2 regions of the Pantoea sp. C2G6 genome follow, and region 1 is predicted to be linked to the other one. Evidence: predicted binding sites of a transcription regulator. Region 1 holds the regulator's gene; the other holds the start of a gene.
What was found. Region 1 encodes PurR, which represses purine synthesis genes. Its sites were predicted from a motif close to CANGCAAACGTTTGCNTG; they were not measured.

Region 1 (7,580 bases):
AAAAACTGGACTAGAATGGCTTCGGCGCTGATCCTGGATCAGATTATTCTCACCCTTGTCGCGGTGCGTAGTGGCCCTGACAACTCAACTTATCAACGGACTATGCGTTTAATCATTACGCTTTTTATGCTGGCCTTTGCGCAACTGTTCTTTAATGTCGCCGCTGCGTCACCGCACAAGCCGGTGAACCTCAGTACGCATAAAGCAGAGAAAAAGAGTGCGCGTGACGATGAGCGCCGCAAGCGCCGTCCTGTCAAAACAGCGGCGAAAAAGAGTCGCCTCAGCCCGGTTCAGAAAACAAAAACCAAAAAACAGAAAAAAGTTGAACTGACCGCTCAGCAGACCCCCGCTCACAAGACCTCGCTTAAAACCGCCAGCAGCACAAAGAACAAGAAACGCTATGGCCACCAGCGTCCGCTGAAAACCGCCGACCTCAACAGCGCGGAAACCGGCACCATCAAAATGAATAAATCGCACCGTCAGCGCTATCAGAAGGCGCGCGAAACGGCGATGACCAAGCTGATGGGTCAGCTGGGTAAACCCTATCAGTGGGGCGGCACCTCCCCGCATACCGGCTTTGATTGCAGCGGCCTGGTCTGGTACGCCTATAAAGATCTGGTGAAGTTTAAGATCCCGCGCACCGCCAATGAAATGTATCACCTGCGTGACGCCGCACCGATTAAGCGCGAATCGCTGGAAAAAGGGGATCTGGTTTTCTTCCGCATTAACGGTCGCGGTACCGCTGACCACGTCGGCGTTTACCTGGGTAACGGCAAATTTATCCAGTCGCCTCGTACCGGCAAAGATATTCAGATTAGCGCGTTAGGGGAAGATTACTGGCAGCGCCACTACATTGGTGCCCGTCGGGTGATGACGCCAAAAACCATTCGCTGAGTGGATAAACAGCCAGAAAAGAGAGCCGGGGTGAAAACCCCGGCTTTTTTTATCAGTGCAGAATAGCGGTAAAACTAAAGGCTACAATCATCAGCAGGCAGCCGACGGTGGTCATCAACGCCAGTTTAAGATCGGTACTCATTGATTACTCCTTAGTCACACAGTATGTAGGGATATAGCATTTTCCCACAGGGACCGGTAAAAATCTCGTTTTATCCGGTCAGCCTTGTTAGAATCCCGCCTTTGTTGCGCAACGCGCGCAACCCCGATTCCGTTTGCTCGCTTTTCCAGGCGCTATTTACCCGCCAGACGCCTGTTTACCGGCCAGAAAAGAGGCATGATTGCAGGAAAACCCCCTGGGCAGACGCAAACGTTTAACATTACGCTTATCAGCGAGTTAGATAAGCACTGGAGTCCGATTTTCATGGCAACAATCAAAGATGTGGCAAAACGCGCCGGCGTCTCAACGACCACCGTTTCGCACGTCATTAATAAAACGCGCTTTGTGGCGGAAGAGACGCGCAACGCGGTCTGGCAGGCGATTCAGGAGCTGCACTACTCACCCAGCGCCGTGGCGCGCAGCCTGAAGGTGAATCACACCAAAACGCTGGGCCTGCTTGCCACCTCCAGCGAAGCGCCCTATTTCGCTGAAATTATCGAAGCCGTGGAGAATCACTGCTTTGACAAGGGCTACACCCTGATCCTCGGCAATGCCCATAACGATCTGCAAAAACAGCGCGCTTACCTCAGCATGATGGCGCAGAAGCGCGTCGATGGCCTGCTGGTGATGTGCTCTGAATACCCGGACGATCTGCTGAAGATGCTGGAAGAGAACCGTAATATTCCGATGGTGGTGATGGACTGGGGCGAGTCACGCGCCGACTTTACCGACACCGTGCTGGATAATGCCTTCCAGGGCGGCTATCTGGCCGGCCGTTATCTGATTGAGCGCGGCCACCGCGATATTGGTGCTATCCCCGGTCAGATGGAGCGTAACACCGGCGGCGGACGCCATGCCGGTTTTCTGAAAGCGCTGGAAGAAGCGGGGATTCAGCCGCGTCCCGAATGGATCGTGCAGGGTGACTTTGAGCCGGAGTCGGGTTATCAGGCGATGCAGCAGATTCTGTCGCAGAAACAGCGTCCGACCGCGGTGTTCTGTGGCGGCGACATTATGGCGATGGGCGCGATTTGTGCCGCCGACGAGATGGGCCTGCGGGTGCCGCAGGATATTTCGGTGATCGGCTATGACAATGTGCGCAACGCGCGCTATTTCGCCCCGGCCCTGACCACCGTCCATCAGCCGAAAGCCCAGCTGGGTGAGAAAGCGCTGGATATGCTGCTGGACCGTATCACCAGCAAACGCGAAGTGTCACAGACGATTGAAGTGCACCCTACCCTGATTGAACGCCGTTCGGTCGCGGATGGTCCGTTCCGCGACTATCGCCGTTAATCCTCGCTCAGCCACTCCTGATTAAGCGTCTGCGCATCACCCAGGTAGTTCAGCAGCCAGGCGGTTGCCGGGGATGCGCGATCTTCCGCCCAGCTGACGCAGCAGGGGCTGTCAGGAAAGGCCACCGGCAGCGTCAGCTCAACCAGATCGCCGCTGTCGAGCAGCGGTTTCGCCAGATGACCTGGCACCATCGCGACGCACAATCCCGCCAGCAAACAGTCCAGCCCGGTCTGCCATTCCGGTACCACCAGCCGGCGCTGGTTATCCAGCGTCCATGTCATCCGGCGCGGCAGCGCGCGGGAGGTATCCTCCAGCACCAGCGACGGCCAGCTGCGCAGCGTATCTTCATCGATCTGGCTGGCCTGCGTCAGCGGATGATGATGCGCAACCACGCAGCGCCAGTTGAGCTTCCCCATATCGCGGAAGGCGAAACGTCCGCCAACCGGGATCGCCTGGGTCGCGCCAATCGCCACTTCAACCCGGCCATCCGCCAGCGCATCCCAGACGCCGTTAAACACTTCATAGCTGATGTGCAGCTCCATATCGGGGAAATGGCGATAAAAATCTTTCACCAGTTGCCGGGTCCGCTCGGGTTTCACGATGCAGTCAATCGCCAGGCTTAACTGGCCGCGCCAGCCGTTAGCCAGCTGCTGACACTGTCGGCGTGTGGCGAGCATTTTTTTGATGACGCTGCGCCCTTCACGGACAAAATGCTCGCCCGCAGGCGTTAATACCACCTCCCGATGCTGGCGTTCAAACAGCGGCACCGCCAGCCAGGTCTCCAGCTGGCGCACCGTATAGCTGATGGCAGAAGGGACGCGATGCAGCTCCTGCGCCGCCGCGCTGAAACTGCCACCGCGCGCCACTGCGTCAACCACCTCTAATGCATATTCCGACCACATAATCTGCCTTCAAAAATTTTAACAGCAATCGGCAAATATTAGCGTTTCACAGCCGCAAACGCACCTTTTACACTCTGCCGCGTTTATCCTGCAAAATGAGAAGCACATGTTACCGACCAAAGGATTTATGCCCTATCTTGCTCTGCTGAGCATGCTGGGCTTTTTAGCCACTGATATGTACCTGCCCGCCTTCGGTGCGATGCAGCAGACCTTTAACAGCTCGCCGGGTCTGATCAGCGCCAGCCTGAGCCTGTTCCTGGCGGGCTTTGCCTGCGGTCAGCTCTTCTGGGGGCCGCTCTCCGATCGCATCGGGCGCAAGCCGGTGCTGCTGGCCGGGCTGACGCTGTTTGCTGTCGGCTGCGCCGGGATGCTGTGGGTGAGTAATATCTATCTGATGCTGCTGCTGCGTTTTGCGCAGGCGATTGGCGTCTGCGCCGCCGCCGTAAGCTGGCAGGCGCTGGTGGTCGATCGCTATCCGGCGGCGCGCGCCAATAAAGTGTTCGCCACCATCATGCCGCTGGTTGCGCTCTCCCCCGCGCTGGCCCCGCTGCTGGGTGCCTGGCTGATTGGCCATTTCCACTGGCGCTCCATTTTCCTGGTGCTGACCCTGACTGCGGTCGCGCTGATTCTGACCACGTTGCGTCTGCCGGGTGCGCGTCCGGTGGCCGCTGACAAAGGTGCGCAGCCAGGTTTTCTCTCGCTGGTGAAATCCCGGATTTACAGCGGTAACGTTCTGATCTATTCCGCCTGTTCCGCCAGCTTTTTTGCCTGGCTGACCGGTTCGCCCTTTATTCTGGCCGATCTGGGGCTCTCGCCAGCCGACATCGGGCTGAGCTATCTGCCCCAGACGCTGGCTTTCCTGATTGGCGGTTTTGGCTGTCGTGCCCTGCTTAACCGTTTTAGTGGCGCACAGCTGCTGCCCTGGCTGCTGCTGCTCTACAGCCTGAGTATTCTGGCGCTGTTTGGTGTCGCGCTCTCTGGCACTGCGACGCTGATCGGCCTGATGGTGCCGTTCTGCGGCATGGCGCTGGCCAATGGCGCGATCTATCCGATTGTGGTCTCCGGCGCACTGATGCCTTTCCCGCACGCCACCGGTAAAGCGGCTGCGCTACAGAACACTTTGCAGTTAGGACTCTGCTTCGCCGCCAGCCTGGCGGTTTCGGCCGGATTAACTCAGGCGCTCTTCACCACCACGCTGATGATGACGGTGACCATCCTGCTCGCCCTGAGCGGTTACCTGATGCAGCGCAGGGCAAGCGCACGATCTGCTGTTGCCTCTCCGCTACCTGACTGCCAGGATAATCACTGAAACAATGATCTTTAGTTAGCAGCCTAACAATAAGTCATTGAATATTGACTTGGGTGATCATATAATCATCCAGGTCAATAACCTGCTATAAATCAATAAAATAATAACGAAACAAACCGATTGGTAACCTGTTACCGGGAAGGTCTTCGTGCGCGTTATTCCTGCCGTGCCAGCCCTGTTCAGGGAGTGCCAGTCCTCTGTATCACACATAACCGGTGTGCGGAGTCATCCGTGACTTTTCTCAACTCCTGAAGAAATTGACTACTCTTTTTTCAGGCTCCGATTGGACAGGTGGTGGAAAAGCTATGAGTTCATCCTATGCAGAAGAAGTGATCCTTGAAGAGAACCATTGGTACCGTATCGTTCATGAACTGCTGGAAAAAGCGGATATTGACATCAATGGTTCACGTCCCTGGGACATTCAGATTAATCATCCTGGTTTCTTTAAACGTGTTCTGCAGGAGGGTTCGCTTGGGCTTGGCGAGAGCTATATGGATGGATGGTGGGATTGCGACCGGCTGGATATTTTTTTCCACCGCGTGCTGAAACATAATCTGGACCAGCAACTTCCTCATCATTTTAAAGATACCCTGCGTATTGCCGCCGCGCGTTTAACCAATCTGCAATCAAAAAAACGCGCCTGGATCGTCGGTAAAGAGCATTACGATCTCGGCAACGATCTCTTTTCTGAGATGCTCGACCCTTACATGCAATACTCCTGCGGCTACTGGAAAGAGGCCACCACCCTGGAGGCGGCGCAGCAAGCCAAACTGAATATGATCTGCCAGAAGCTCGCGCTGGAGCCGGGCATGTCGCTGCTGGATATTGGCTGCGGCTGGGGCGGGCTGGCGGAATTTGCCGCCCGCCATTATGACGTTAAGGTCCATGGCGTGACGATTTCCGCTGAACAGCAGAAAATGGCGCAGCAGCGCTGTCAGGGATTGGATGTCACGATCCTGTTGCAGGATTACCGTGACCTGCATGAGCAGTTTGACCGTATTGTCTCTGTAGGGATGTTTGAACATGTCGGGCCAAAAAATTACGCCACCTATTTCGACGTGGTCGATCGTAATTTAAAACCAGATGGCCTTTTCCTGCTGCATACCATTGGCGCGATTAAAACGGATATGAATGTCGATCCGTGGATCGATAAATATATTTTCCCCAACGGCTGTCTGCCTTCGGTGCGGCATATCGCGGATGCCAGCGAACCCCACTTTATTCTGGAAGACTGGCATAACTTTGGCGCGGATTACGACCGGACATTGATGGCCTGGTATGAACGCTTTCTCCAGGCCTGGCCGCAACTCGCCGACAGTTATGGCGAACGCTTTAAACGGATGTTCTCTTACTATCTTAACGCCTGCGCCGGTGCGTTCCGGGCGCGCGATATTCAGCTGTGGCAGGTGCTGTTCAGTCGCGGTATTGAAGGTGGCCTGCGCGTTGCGCGCTGAGGCCACGCCTGCGGCAATAAAAAAGGCGCTGACGCGCCTTTATTTAATTGTCGTCGCCGGATTGCCCGGTCAGCAGACTCATCGCTGCCGTGGCGTCGCGCTGCGCCAGCACCCGCTCAACGGTCTCCACAATCGCCTGGGTATGCGGATCGATCTCAATATTGACCCGATCGCCAAAGGTCTTCGCCCCCAGCGTGGTGCGCTCCAGCGTCTCCGGGATCAGGTAGACACAGAACTTCGTCTTAGTCACATCGCCGACAGTCAGGCTGATACCGTCGATGCCGACAAACCCTTTGTGCAGGATATATTTCATCTGCGTCGGGTCCTGAATTTTAAACCAGACCTCGCGGTTATGCTCCGACTGGATAATTTTGCAGATCTCCGCGGTGGTCATAATATGGCCCGACATCAGGTGGCCGCCAATTTCATCGCTGAACTTCGCCGCCCGCTCGATATTGACCACGTCGCCCTGACGTAAATCGCCCAGATTGGTGACCCGCAGCGTCTCTTTAATTAAGTCAAAACTGACACGGTCGCCGTCAATCGCCGTTACGGTTAAACAGCAGCCGTTGTGCGCCACCGATGCCCCCAGCTCCAGCCCCGGCAGCAGGGCTTCCGGCAGCCTGATGGTATGCGTGCGAAACAGCTCTTTCTCGTCAATGGACACAATCTCTGCGGTGCCCTGTACAATTCCGGTAAACATAGTCCTGGCCTCTGAGAAGTTTTGGCTAGTTTATCACAGCTCAGCTACGCTGTTGGATTTCAGCCGGTAGCGCGCGGCAAACCGCATCCTGTGACAAAGATTGGCGAATTCAGCCCGGCCAGTTACACTAGGTTCCGCAATTCCTGGGCTTCTCTGCCCTTGCCCTTTATTCATTCAACAAGTCAGGTGTTAACGTGCAGAAGTATTTAACAGAAGCGCGTCAATTGCTGGCCCTTGCGATTCCGGTCATCCTGGCTCAGGTGGCCCAGACCGCAATGGGATTTGTGGATACCATTATGGCCGGCGCCGTCAGCGCCACGGATATGGCCGCCGTTGCTGTCGGCACCTCCATCTGGCTTCCGGCCATCCTGTTTGGTCATGGTCTTCTGCTTGCATTGACGCCCACCGTTGCGCAACTCAACGGCTCAGGCCGCCGTGAACGCATCGCCGAGCAGATTCGTCAGGGATACTGGCTGGCCTTCTTTGTTTCCATCCTGATCATGGTGCTGTTATGGCATGCCGGTTATCTGATTCAGGCGATGCACGACATCGATCCGCAACTGGCGCGGAAAGCGGAGGGCTATCTGCATGCTCTGCTGTTTGGCGCGCCGGGCTACCTGTTCTTCCAGGTGCTGCGTAATCAGTGTGAAGGTCTGTCAAAAACCAAGCCGGGCATGATGCTGGGCTTTCTCGGCCTGATGTTTAACATCCCGCTTAACTATATCTTTATCTATGGTCACTTCGGTATGCCGGCGCTGGGCGGGGTAGGCTGCGGGGTCGCGACCGCCTCAGTCTACTGGGTGATGTTTATCTGCCTGCGTTTCTGGCTGCGGCGGATGGGCAGCATGCGCGATATTCGCATGGCGAG
Region 2 (7,580 bases), on a different contig from region 1:
CTATGAGCGTTATCAGAAGCCGCTGTTTATTGTCGAAAACGGCTTTGGCGCTATCGACCAGCCTGACGCCGGTGGCGTAATTGAAGATGATTACCGCATCGACTATCTGCGCGCGCACATCGAAGAGATGAAAAAAGCGGTGGCGCTGGATGGCGTTGAACTGATGGGGTATACGCCGTGGGGCTGCCTGGATTGCGTCTCGTTTACCACCGGCCAGTACAACAAGCGCTACGGCTTTATTCATGTGAATAAAAACGATGATGGCACTGGCGATTTTTCCCGTTCGAAGAAGAAGAGCTTCAGCTGGTATCAGCAGGTTATCGCCAGCAACGGCGATAACCTCTGATCCGCGACGCAGCGGCGCTTAAGATTAACGCCCACCGGCAGCGTCTATGATGCTGCCGGTGACGTAAGAGGCCGCGTCACTGGCCAGCCAGACAATCGCTTCCGCCACCTCCTCTGCTCTGCCGCCGCGCCCCATCGGGATCGCGCTGGCAAGCCGATCGACTCTGCCTGGCTCTCCGCCGTCGGCATGCATTTCGGTGTAAATAAATCCCGGCCGCACACCGTTGACCCGAATCCCCTGCTGCGCCACCTCCAGTGACAACCCTTTGGTCAGCGTGTCCATCGCCCCTTTGGAAGCGGCGTAATCGACATATTCACCCGGCGCGCCGATGCGTGCCGCCGCCGATGAGACGTTGACAATCGCCCCGCCCTGACCGCCGTGATGGGTGCCCATCCGCTTCACCGCTTCGCGGCAGCAGAGAAAGGTGCCGATGACGTTGGTGGCAAAGACCCGGTGCAGGCGCGCCGCGTCCAGCTGCTCGGTGCGGCACTGCTGAAACAGGATCCCGGCGTTGTTCACCAGCAACGTCAGCGGTGCGGTGTGCTGATCGAGCTGGGCAAACATTGCCATCACCTGCGCTTCATCGGCAATATCAGCCTGAACCGCAAAGGCCGCGCCGCCCTGCTGCTGAATCTGGCTGACCACCTGCTGCGCCTCAGACTCGCGCTGACGGTAGTTCACCGCGACCTGATAGCCGCGGGCTGCCAGCAGCAGCGCCGTGGCCCGCCCGATACCGCGACTGCCGCCTGTCACTAGTGCGAGTTTCATGCTGCTTCTCCATAACAAAGGGCCGACGAATCGGCCCTGGGTGATCGGTTTACTGCTGCACCGCGACTTACTGATAGTCGCTCATCGGAACGCAGGAGCAGAACAGGTTGCGGTCGCCAAACACATCATCCAGCCGTTTTACCGTTGGCCAGTATTTGTTATGGCTGCCCGCCGGGAAGACCGCCAGTTCACGGCTGTAAGGATGTGACCACTCACTGACGATTTCCTGCTGGGTATGCGGCGCATTAACCAGCGGGTTATCTTCCAGCGGCCATTCCCCCGCCGCCACCCGATCGATTTCGATACGGATAGCCAGCATCGCGTCGATAAAGCGATCCAGCTCGATTTTGCTCTCAGACTCTGTCGGCTCCACCATCAGCGTACCGGCGACCGGGAAGGACATGGTCGGGGCGTGGAAACCGTAATCGATCAGGCGTTTGGCAATGTCCAGCTCACTGATGCCGGTCTGCTCTTTCAGCGGACGGATGTCGAGAATGCATTCGTGCGCCACCCGGCCGTCACGACCGGTGTAGAGCACCGGATAGGCAGACTGCAAGCGGCTGGCAATATAGTTGGCATTCAGAATGGCTACTGAACTCGCCTGTTTCAGCCCTTCCGCACCCATCATGCGAATGTACATCCAGCTGATCGGCAGAATGGAGGCGCTGCCAAACGGAGCCGCCGAGACTGCGCCCTGCTGCGTCAGCACGCCATCGATCTGCACCACGCTGTGGCCCGGCACAAAAGGTGCCAGATGTGCTTTCACGCCAATCGGCCCCATGCCGGGTCCGCCGCCGCCGTGCGGAATGCAGAAGGTTTTATGCAGGTTAAGGTGCGACACATCCGCGCCAATGTAGCCAGGCGTGGTGATGCCCACCTGGGCGTTCATGTTGGCACCATCCAGATAGACCTGACCGCCATACTGATGCACGATCTGGCACACCTCACGGATTGTCTCTTCATAGACGCCGTGGGTGGAAGGATAGGTCACCATGATGCAGGAGAGCTGCTCGCCCGCCTGAGCCGCTTTTTCACGCAGGTCGCCGAGGTCGATGTTGCCCTGCTTATCACAGGCCACCACCACCACATCCATCCCCGCCATCTGGGCGGAGGCCGGGTTGGTGCCGTGTGCCGAGCTGGGGATCAGGCAGAGATGACGATCGCCCTGGCCACGGCTTTCATGGTAGCGGCGGATCGCCAGCAGCCCGGCATATTCCCCCTGGGCACCGGAGTTTGGCTGCATGCAGAGGGCATCGTAGCCGGTGAGCTGTACCAGCCACTGCGAAAGCTGACCGATCATTTGCAGATAGCCGCTGGCCTGTTCCGCCGGGCAGAACGGATGCAGTTCGGCAAACTCCGGCCAGGTGATCGGGATCATCTCAGCGGCGGCGTTGAGCTTCATGGTGCAGGAGCCGAGCGGGATCATCGCCTGGTTCAGCGCCAGATCCTTTTTCTCCAGGCTGTGCATGTAGCGCATCATCTCGGTTTCACTGTGATGACGGTTAAACACCGGATGAGTCAGGATTGCGCTGTTACGTTGCAGTCCGGCCGGGATGGAGTGACTTTCGCTGGCCACTTCGCGGTCGAGTTTCTCCAGATCCTGACCGTGGTCGTCGCCCAGCAGAATGGCAAACAGCGCCAGAATATCTTCCCGACAGGTGGTTTCATCCAGGGTGATACCAACCGCGTGATGAATATCGCTACGCAGGTTAACGCCGAAACTCAGGGCGCGATTCAGCACCGCCGCTTTATCGTTAACCTCCACTGTCAGGGTGTCGAACCAGTGCTGATGGCGCAGCTTCAGGCCGCCCTGTTGCAGACCGGCCGCCAGAATATTGGTGAAACGGTGGATGCGGGATGCGATCCGCTTCAGGCCCGCCGGACCGTGGAACACCGCGTAGAGACCGGCGATGTTGGCCAGCAGCACCTGCGAAGTACAGATGTTGGAGTTGGCCTTTTCACGGCGGATATGCTGCTCACGGGTCTGCATCGCCATGCGCAGCGCCGTGTTGCCTGCGGCGTCGCGCGAGACACCGATGATGCGGCCCGGCATGGAGCGTTTATACTCATCGCGGCTGGCGAAGAACGCGGCGTGTGGTCCGCCATAGCCCATCGGCACCCCGAAGCGCTGAGCGGAACCAAAGACAATGTCTGCGCCCTGTTTGCCTGGCGCTTCCAGCAGGACCAGCGACATAAAATCCGCCGCCACGCTGACCACGACTTTGCGGGCTTTCAGCGTGCTAATCAGCGACGTGTAATCGTGCGCTTCGCCGGTGGTGCCCACCTGTTGCAGCAGCACACCAAACAGGTCGTCGTGGTCGGGCGCTTTATCGGCACGATCGATAATCAGCTCAAAGCCGAAGGTCTCCGCGCGGGTGCGCACCACATCCAGCGTCTGCGGATGAATATCATCAGCGATAAAGAATTTATTGGCGTTTTTAATTTTGCTGACGCGCTTCGCCATCGCCATCGCTTCGGCGGCAGCGGTCGCTTCGTCCAGCAGCGAGGCAGAGGCAATATCCATGCCGGTGAGATCGAGCGTCAGCTGCTGGAAGTTTAACAGCGCCTCCAGTCGACCCTGTGAAACTTCGGGCTGATAGGGAGTATAGGCGGTGTACCAGCCCGGATTCTCTAGCATGTTGCGCAGGATCACCGACGGGGTGATCACCGCGCTGTAGCCCATGCCGATCCAGGATTTGTAAAGCAGATTCTGGCTGGCGATCGCTTTCAGTTCCGCCAGCGCCTGCTGTTCCGTGGCCGCTTCGCCCACCGCTGGCGGGCCGGGCAGCTGAATGTCCGCCGGTACAATCGTGCCGATTAACGCCTCCAGCGAACGGGCGCCAATTGCGTCAAGCATCTGGGCTTGCTGCTCGGGTGAAGGACCGATATGGCGCTCAATGAATGCACCGTTGTGTTCAAGCTGGCTGAGAGTCTGAGTCATTAGCAGTAAATCCTGAATCGGGCTGGGGAACCGGGGGAGCAAACAGAAATCTGCGGCCTCACGACAAGGCCGCCTGACGACTACTCGTCGATAGAGGCTTTGTACGCCTCCGCATCCAGCAGCGCGTCGATTTCAGACGCATCGCTGGCTTTGATTTTAAATAACCAGCCGCCCTCATAAGGCTCGCTGTTGACCCGCTCTGGTGAATCGCTCAGCGCCTCATTCACCGCGACAATCTCACCGCTGATCGGCGCATAAATATCTGACGCGGCTTTCACCGACTCCGCAACCGCGCACTCTTCACCGGCTGAGAAGGTTGCGCCCACTTCAGGCAGATCGACAAACACCATGTCGCCCAGTAACTCCTGCGCATGTTCAGTGATGCCCACGGTGTAGCTGCCATCGTCTTCTTTGCGCACCCATTCGTGGCTGTCGCGGTACTTTAATGTGTTAGGCACATTGCTCATTGGCCATTTCTCCTGAATAAAATTTACTGGGCAACCGGTTTACCGGCGCGGACAAAAATGGGACGGGTAACCTGCACCGGCATCTGGCGGTTACGGATCTCAACTATCGCGCTGCTGCCAATCGAGGCGGGTACGCGCGCTAAAGCGATGCTGTAGCCCAGCGTGGGCGAAAAGGAACCGCTGGTGATAATCCCCTGCTGTGGCTCTCCCTGCTCATCGGTGAAACGCACCGGCAGGCCGCTGCGCAGCACCCCTTTTTCGGTCATGATCAGACCGACCAGCTTGTCGGTGCCGTGCTCACGCTGCTGTTCCAGCGCCTCACGACCGATAAAGGCGCGATCGGCTGGTTCCCAGCTGATGGTCCAGCCCATATTGGCAGCCAGCGGCGACACGCCTTCATCCATCTCCTGACCATAGAGGTTCATACCGGCCTCCAGACGCAGGGTGTCACGCGCCCCCAGCCCGGCGGGTTTGACGCCAGCCGAGAGCAGGCGCTGCCAGAAGTCAGCCGCCTGCTCTGCCGGTAAAGCGATCTCATAGCCCGCCTCACCGGTATAGCCGGTGGTGGCGATAAAGAGTTCGCCCGCCTGCACGCCAAAAAAGGGCTTCATGCCAGCGACAGCCTGACGCTGCTCATCGCTGAATAGCGTCTGCGCTTTCTGCTGCGCCTGTGGGCCCTGGACGGCAATCAGCGCCAGGTCATCGCGTTCGGTCAGGGTAATGCCATAACCCTGCGCATGATCGGCTATCCAGGCGAGATCTTTTTCACGGGTCGCGGAGTTCACCACCAGCCGGAAGAATTCCTCGCTCATAAAGTAAACAATCAAATCGTCGATGACGCCACCGGAAGCGTTCAGCATGCCGCTGTAGAGCGCCTTGCCTGGCTGAGTCAGTTTGGCCACATCGTTGGCCAGCAGGTAGCGCAGAAACTCACGGGTGCGCGGGCCTGTCAGGTCGACAATGGTCATGTGCGAGACATCAAACATCCCGGCGTCACTGCGCACGGTGTGATGTTCGTCCATCTGGGAGCCGTAGTGCAGCGGCATCATCCAGCCATGAAAATCCACCATGCGGGCACCGCAGGCCTGATGCTGTTCAAACAGAGCTGTTTGCTGAGTCATAACCATCCTGTGCAGAAGCGAATGAGGGCAAAGCGCGCCGGAAACCGTGCCGACGCAAACGTTCTCTTACGGCTGACGTTACCACCGAATCTGACGATTAACCATAAGCAAACCGGGGTCGAAAGCAGAGGCACAGCCTAACCAGGATCGCTGACTGACAGGATAAAAAACTGCAATTTTGTGATTAATCGCGCAATAAATGCAGGGTGTTTAAATATACGCAGCAAATTTATGCGGGATGGCGTTCAGGATGTTAAAAAAATCCCGGCCTGCAAACGACGCTGGATAAGAAAAAGTAATGCGAATTCAGTGGCAAAATTAGAATAAATCAAACGATGAACGCTGCTGGTGCAACGCTGCCTTTTGCTGGTGCAGGGGCGCTTCAGGCATAAAAAAAGCCAGCGCAGGCTGGCTTTTCAATGGGTCAGAAAATTATCGTAGCCAGGCAGGCAGATCGTTCAGCCCCATCGCCTGTTTCAGCATCATCGGTTTCACTCCCGGCAGGCTGTCAGCCAGTTTCAGGCCGACGTCGCGCAGCAGTTTTTTCGCCGGATGATTACCGGCAAACATTTCGCGGAAGCCCTGCATGCCCGCCAGCATCATGGCGGCGCTGTGTTTGCGGCTGCGCTCGTAGCGGCGCAGGTAGAGATGCTGGCCAATATCTTTCCCCTGCTGATGCAGACGACGAATCTCGCCAATCAGCTCGGCGGCGTCCATAAAGCCGAGGTTCACCCCCTGACCCGCCAGCGGATGAATGGTGTGGGCCGCGTCGCCCACCAGCGCCAGGCGGTGCGCCGCGAAGTTACGGGCATAGCGCGCCACCAGCGGGAAGGTTTTACGCTCACTCTCCAGCTGGCACAGACCCAGCCGCATATCAAAGGCGACCGACAGCTGCTGATTGAACAGCGCTTCCGGCATCGTCTCCAGTCGGCTCGCCTCCTGAGGAGAGAGCGACCAGACGATTGAACTCAGATGCGGGTCCTGCATCGGCAGGAAAGCCAGAATGCCGTCACCTTGGAACACCTGGCGCGCCACCGCATCGTGCGGCTTCTCAGTGCGGACGTTAGCCACTAACGCATGGTGATCGTAATCCCAGAAGGTCAGCGGAATATCCGCTTTGTTACGCAGCCAGGAGTTGGCACCGTCAGCGGCGATCATTAACCGCGCGCTCAGCATGCTGCCATCCTGTAGCGTGATAAAGGCTTCGTTATCGCCAAACGCCACCTGCTGTAACTGCGCGGGTGCCATCAGCGTAACGTCGCTACAGGCGCTGGCGCGCTGCCAGAGTGCGCTGTGGATAACCGGGTTTTCGATAATATGACCCAGATGTGACAAGCCCTGCTGCTCATCATCAAAGGCGATAGCGCCGAAGCTGTCCTGATCCCACACTTCCATGCCGTGATAAGCACTGGCGCGTAGCGAGAGGATGGTTGACCAGACATCCAGCTTCTGCAACAGCCGCTCACTGGCGGCATTAATCGCCGACACGCGAATCGAGGGTGACGCACTCAGCGTCAGCGGCGGCTCAGGCGCTTTTTCCAGCACGGCGATGCGCAACCCGCTGCCCTGCAATCCGCAGGCTACCGCCAGTCCCACCATACCGCCACCGGCAATCACCACATCAAAAGTTTGCATCTCAGCCTCTTAATTAACGCTTAACCCAGCCAAGCGTGCGCTCAGCCAGTTGATTTCGTAGCCACGGCAGATGATCCATCGCCAGCAGGCCCAGATTTCGTCCTGCGATCAGCGGGCCATAACGGTTCGCAAAGACACGCACCAGCCCGTCGGTCATGCCGATGGTGGCGTTACGGTCGGGCTGGCGACGCTGCTGATAGTGATCCAGCACCGCGTAGCTGCCGGGGTCCTGCTGTTGCCGATGGGCGGCGGCCAGCGTTTCGGCCAGCGACATCACATCGCGCAGGCCAAGGTTAAAGCCC

Region 2: the regulator PurR is predicted to act here: its motif matches at 5,695-5,712, upstream of gcvT (glycine cleavage system aminomethyltransferase GcvT).

Annotation. Positions count from the first base shown of each region.
Region 1 is NZ_JBGMNJ010000001.1:527,546-535,125, reverse strand. It holds gene ACCW71_RS02570 (C40 family peptidase) at 103-894, shown strand; gene ACCW71_RS02565 (YnhF family membrane protein) at 947-1,036, opposite strand; gene purR (HTH-type transcriptional repressor PurR) at 1,319-2,344, shown strand; gene punR (DNA-binding transcriptional activator PunR) at 2,341-3,246, opposite strand; gene punC (purine nucleoside transporter PunC) at 3,353-4,555, shown strand; gene cfa (cyclopropane fatty acyl phospholipid synthase) at 4,861-6,009, shown strand; gene ACCW71_RS02540 (riboflavin synthase subunit alpha) at 6,053-6,712, opposite strand; gene ACCW71_RS02535 (MATE family efflux transporter) at 6,907-7,580, shown strand, end outside.
Region 2 is NZ_JBGMNJ010000002.1:493,973-501,552, reverse strand. It holds gene ACCW71_RS05700 (6-phospho-beta-glucosidase) at 1-346, shown strand, start outside; gene ACCW71_RS05695 (SDR family oxidoreductase) at 371-1,114, opposite strand; gene gcvP (aminomethyl-transferring glycine dehydrogenase) at 1,182-4,055, opposite strand; gene gcvH (glycine cleavage system protein GcvH) at 4,136-4,522, opposite strand; gene gcvT (glycine cleavage system aminomethyltransferase GcvT) at 4,546-5,643, opposite strand; gene ubiI (FAD-dependent 2-octaprenylphenol hydroxylase) at 6,076-7,278, opposite strand; gene ubiH (2-octaprenyl-6-methoxyphenyl hydroxylase) at 7,292-7,580, opposite strand, start outside.